2 regions of the Ferruginibacter albus genome follow, and region 1 is predicted to be linked to the other one. Evidence: riboswitches for the same ligand, from Rfam matches in the RefSeq annotation. Region 1 holds a riboswitch; the other holds the start of a gene.

Evidence for each region. A riboswitch is a leader RNA that binds a small molecule or an ion and turns the genes downstream of it on or off. The one in region 1 is predicted to bind cobalamin.
Region 2: it holds a riboswitch for cobalamin, as region 1 does, so the genes downstream of both, metE (5-methyltetrahydropteroyltriglutamate--homocysteine S-methyltransferase) here and K9M53_RS13135 (TonB-dependent receptor plug domain-containing protein) in region 1, are expected to answer to the same signal.

The regions. Positions count from the first base shown of each region.
Region 1 is NZ_CP083388.1:3,064,084-3,067,163, reverse strand. Features, by position in the region: gene K9M53_RS13135 (TonB-dependent receptor plug domain-containing protein) at 99-2,030, opposite strand; cobalamin riboswitch at 2,144-2,355, opposite strand; gene K9M53_RS13130 (hypothetical protein) at 2,495-3,080, shown strand, end outside.
Region 2 is NZ_CP083388.1:82,861-85,940, reverse strand. Features, by position in the region: gene K9M53_RS00380 (hypothetical protein) at 1-744, shown strand, start outside; cobalamin riboswitch at 796-982, shown strand; gene metE (5-methyltetrahydropteroyltriglutamate--homocysteine S-methyltransferase) at 1,129-3,080, shown strand, end outside.

The DNA.
Region 1 (3,080 bases):
CATTTCTGCAAAAGATAAGCTACGGCAACGTTCCCGTAAAAAAGGCAATAAAAATCCCCGGGTTATTGTGCCCGGGGACAACTAAAAAATGAAAGTAATTAATAGCTGAACTTAACTCCTACCAGGAAATTAAATCCTTGTGTACCGTATCCATACACTTCTGAAAATTTAGCATCTGTGATGTTTTTCAGATTGCCGAAAACAGTAAGGTATTTTTTAAATTTATACTCTGCGTAAAAGCTTAGTAAGAAATAATTGTTCAATTGCACATCAGGCACCTGGTATCCTCCCAGATCAAAAGCGCTGCCGGTATATTTACCGTTGATGCTTGCATATAAGCCATTTAATAACTGATAACCTACATTGATATTAAAGGTGTTCTTTGGGCGTTTCAATAAATAGCTATATGAAGTATCATTATTCGTTAATCTACTTTGAGAGTTTTCCGTACCGCTTGTATACGTATAATTTCCTGAAATGCTTAATTGTTTTGTAGGATGAACGTTCACTTCATATTCAAGTCCTCTTACTATCTGTCCTACATAATTAAAATATTGTGAAGTAACATTATTGAAATCAATACCATTATCAATATCCCTATAGAAAAATCCAATGCGGTGATTGAACTTTTTATATTGCTGTTCAAAGCCCAATTCATAGTTAACCGATTTTTCTGGCTGTAACAAAGGATTGCCATAATAAGCTACAAACAGTTGATACAAGCTTGGTGCTTTAAATCCGCTGGCAATACTTCCAAAAATCCTGTTATGCTGATCAATTGCATAAGATGGATTGAAAGTATATGTGTAGTTGGTTCCATAACGTGAATGCACATTTAACCTTCCGCCCAGCTCAACATTCAATTTATTAGAATTATACAACAATGAAGCGTACATAGAGCCCTGACTCATGGAAGTATCGCTGAATGAACTGGAATAAGGTCCGTAGGAGCTTACAGAATAGTAATCGTTATTCATAGAACCATAACGATAATCTGCTCCTTGTAACAATGTAAATCCTCCGCCTAATTTTATGCTTGCATACAATTCAACAAAATTTGTTTTTGCGAAATATTTATTATCGATAAAATAACCAAATACATTTTTATCCAAACTATCCCTGTTAAACTTACGGTTGGTTTGCGTGAATTGATAATTACCTGTAAGCGTTACCACATCATTTTTAAATTGGAAACCACCCCCTGTTGATAACAGGTCATTTTTTACATAATAAAATTTGTCATCCACAAAACCGCTTGCATCCAAATCGGTTTTATATTGGCTGTATAAAACATACGATTTAAGCAATAGATTTTTTGTAGCCTGGAATTGAACAGCGCCATTCATGGCATCTCCATTGTATCCGTCTTTATCAAACGTTTTAACAGCCGCAGTATCTAAGGCAGCCGAAAATCCATCTGTTTTTAATTTAGCATAACGTGCAGTATAACTGAGTTTGCCCGCTTTACCATACAGTTGCAAATTGCCTTTCCATGTATTGTAAGAACCACCTGCTGCCGTTGCATTTACGTTAAATGGCTTATCTACATTTTTCTTTATGGTGATAATGTTGATCACACCGGCAATGGCATCGCTACCGTATAAAGTTGATTGAGCGCCTTTACAAATTTCAATGCGTTCTACATCGTTGATAGAAAATAAATTTAGATCAAAATCATTATTGATCTGCGATGGATCATTCACCGGGATGCCATCCATCAATATCAATACACGTCCGGTAGAAGCGCCACGCATATAAACATTTTGTACAGTTCCGGGAGAGCTGTAAGCGCCGTTAATTACTACTCCGGCTTGTTCATTCAATACTTCCGCAACAGATTTTCCTGTGCTTTTGTCAATCTGATCTTTAGTAATAACAGTTACCACTTTACCGGTGGTATTCTGCTTTTGCTCTACCTTATTAGCGGTAAAGATCACTTCATCCAGGTTTTTAAGGGGCAAAGTGTCTGTTTGTGCAAATGATTGAACTGTTGCAAACATTGCAACTAGTGTTAAAATTTTTCTGCTCATTCTTTTTGAGTTTAAAAGTTAAAGAATGAACCTTCAAAAATGAAAGATGTGAAATGAAAGAAAGCCTCTGCAGCAGACTTGTTTCATCCCGGCTTTTCACCCGAAAGCTCGTTGAATAAAATTTGCGCCTGGCAGGTCTTCTGGCTTTGCCGCCTTTTGAATTTCCTTCCCATCTTGCTTAAATACAGACAGTGGAATGCAGTTATTCAAAAGTTGTTATAAAACTGCGGCATTACAGCTACGGGGATAGCTCCGGACTTACACCGGAATTCCCTTTTAATCCATCGCTTTGCAGCGATTAAGAACCAAATGCGGTGCGAATGTATAGAAATTATATTTAAACCCAACTGTTTCGTACGAAATTCATCGCAAAACGCTGATAGGCAGGCATTTTACGAATTATCGACATTTTAAAACATTCCTTCGCTTTAATCGTTTTAGGTTCTACCTTTGCAAAGTTTTTTATGTCGAAAAAAAAGATCCTTTTTATCATTGGTTCGCCCAACCAGACCTCCCAGATGCACAAAATCGCATCTGAACTTTCGGAATATGATTGCTATTACAGTCAGATATACAGCAAACATCCTATTGTAAATTTTGCAGTAAAAAAAGGATTTTTAGATACAACCATCTTAGCGGGGGAATTTAGAAGAAAAGCGGATGCTTATCTTACAGAACATCATTTACCCAACGATTATGCCGCATCTGTTTTTAATAACCAATACGACCTGGTAGTGCTTTGTTCAGATCTTATCGTAACCAAAGAATTGAGAAAATTAAAAACGATCTGGGTACAGGAAGGAATGACTGACCCTATTACAACCTGGGGCAAAATAACCCATGCGCTTAATTTGCCCGGATATTTTGCAGCAAGTACTGCATTTAACGGTAGTGCTAATATCTGTGATATTTATTGCGCAGCATCGGAAGGATATAAAAAGCAATTTACAGAGTTAGGCACCAATGCCGGTAAAATACTTATTACAGGAATGCCTAATTACGATAACTGCCAGGCATTGTTGCAAAATGATTTTCCGCATCATGGATATG
Region 2 (3,080 bases), 780 kb from region 1:
TCGTTTTTAGGTTTTTTTCTTTTACTCATGCTCACCAATAGCAGCATGGCGCAATTCATCGTAAGTGGTAACGTGTATGACTCTTCCAAAGTTGTTCCCGTAAAAAACGTAATTGTCAAAAGCAGCTTTGGCAGTACAACAAAAACCGATTCATTAGGGCATTATGATATTATGGTGAGAGAGGAGGATTCTCTTACTTTTATTTATAATAACAAGTCTACTTTAAAATTTTCTGTTAAGCAAATACAAAACCTGGCACAATTTGATATTTCCTTACTGGTACGGGTAAACGAAAAATATAAAATATTAAAAGAAGTAAGAGTTTATAGTAATACATACCGACAGGATTCATTGGAAAACCGCATTGATAACAGAGATGTATTTGGTTATCAAAAACCTGGCATCAGCACTACCACAGACAGCTATTCCGGTGGTGCCGGATTAGACCTGGATGAGTTGATCAATGTGTTTCGCTTTAGAAGAAACCGCCAGCTGCAATCTTTACAAAAAAGACTGGAAGAAGAGGAGCAGGATAAATACATTGATTATCGTTTTAATAAACGATTGGTAAAAAGGATTACACGCTTGGACAGTGCAGAGCTGGACACCTTTATGAAGATCTATCGTCCTGATTATTTATTTACCAGCACCAGTTCTACGGTTCAGTTCTATCAATACATTCTCGATGCATCGTATCAATTTAAAAGCGAAATGCTGATGCAGAAAAAAAAGGAAGAACAATAAGTTCATCTCTCAAACAATCTTTATCCTGTATATTTGCCCCACGTTCTTTGCATACTACAATCAGATATTGGTTTCCCTAACCGGAATTAATAAGGAACCGTGTGAAAATCACGGGCTGTCGTGCAACTGTAAGTAACAAAAAAGTTTTGTCAATCAAATCCATTGTCTTGCCTAAGGCGAGATGAGAAGGAGACAAAATGTTACAAGCCAGGAGACTTGCCTATATCTTAATGACACAGCTTTCACGATATAAAGTTTGGTTGCGTATTGAAATTCTTTCCTGTAAGGGAAACGTCTGTCTATTCACCTTTTCTATTCTTTTATTGTACCGCTGTGCTGTTTGCAAATAGCATCATTAATTGTTTCACGATTTAAACAAAAAAAATGCAAACACACAATCTTGGTTATCCCCGCATTGGTAACCACCGCGAACTGAAAAAAGCCTGCGAGCAGTATTGGGCAGGCAAAATTTCTGCAAACGAATTGCAGCAAACTGCACGAAGCATTCGTGTACAAAACTGGGAAGCACAAAAGAATGCCGGCATTGATGTAATTCCCTGTAATGACTTTTCTTTTTATGATCATGTATTAGACACCTGCCTGATGGTAGGCGCTATTCCCAAGCGCTATCATGACCTGTTAATTCAAAAACAATTGTCCGAGGTCGATCTGCTTTTTGCTATGGCAAGAGGTTATCAAAAAGACGAGTATGATATTACGGCAATGGAGATGACCAAATGGTTTGATACCAATTATCATTACATCGTCCCGGAGTTTTCCATCAATCAAAGCTTTACTTTTTTTTCAGAAAAAGTTATTAATCAATTTAACGAAGCAAAGAGAGAAGGATATACTGCAAAGCCTGTTTTATTAGGCCCGGTTTCATTTTTGTTATTAGGTAAAGAGAAAGAAAAGGGCTTTCATCGGCTTGATTTGATCAATAAATTATTGCCTGTTTACAAAGAAGTAATTAAGAAATTGGATGATGGCAATGTATTTTATTTACAGTTAGATGAACCTTGCTTGTCATTAAATCTTACAGAGAAAGAACAGCAGGTATTTACAAATGTTTATAAGGAATTGCAGAAAGAGTTTTCGCATATACATTTTATTGTAGCCGGCTATTTTGAATGTTACGGAAAAAATTTACAAACAGCAGTAAGTCTTCCTGTTAAAACATTGCATTTGGATTTAGTGCGTTGTCCATCGCAGTTAGATGATATTCTAACAAACGAATTCATTCAATCGAATAAACAACTTTCATTGGGTATAGTTGATGGTAGAAATATCTGGAAGAACGATTTTGAACAATCATTGACAATCATAAAAAAAGCAATTGCAGCAATTGGTAAAGAACGCTTGTGGATCGCTCCGTCATGTTCTTTATTGCATACACCATGTGATTTAGATTTAGAAACAAACGAACTATGCCTTCCTTTAACAGTAAAAAACTGGATGGCATTTGCTAAACAAAAATTAGATGAAGTAGTAACATTAGCAAAGCTCGCAACCGACGAACCTTCTGAGCAAGCATTAAAAGCATTGGAAGAAAATAAGCTGGCAATAAAAGATAGAAATACCTCTTCATTAATTCATAAACCAAATGTAAAGTCAAGAGTTCAACATTTAACAGCAAAAGATAACCAACGTGAAAGTGTATTTGCAATAAGAAAACAATTACAACAAGAATTATTACAACTTCCATCTTTCCCAACAACAACCATCGGTTCTTTTCCTCAAACAAAAGAAGTAAGAAGCTGGAGAGCCAAATGGAAAAAGCAGGAATTAACTGATAATGAGTACAATAATCTATTAAAAGCAGAAACAGAAAAAGCCGTTCGCTGGCAGGAGGAAATTGGTTTGGATGTTTTAGTGCATGGCGAATTTGAACGCAATGATATGGTGGAATATTTCGGCGAACAATTAGCAGGATTTGTTTTTACAGAAAATGGTTGGGTGCAGAGCTACGGAAGCAGATGCGTAAAACCGCCTGTTATTTATGGCGATGTGTATAGACCAAAACCAATGACCGTTGAATGGAGTGAATATGCACAATCACTTACTAAAAAATGGATGAAAGGGATGCTAACCGGGCCTGTTACGATTTTACAATGGAGCTTTGTACGTAATGATCAGCCTCGCAGCGAAACCTGCACACAAATTGCTCTGGCAATAAGAGATGAGGTTGTTGATCTTGAAAAAGCTGGAATAAAAATTATACAAATTGATGAGCCGGCAATAAGAGAGGGCTTACCGTTACGCAAAGAAAACTGGCAGCAATATTTGGATTGGGCGGTTCGTGCATTTCGCATTTCGGCAAGTGGTGTGCAGAATAG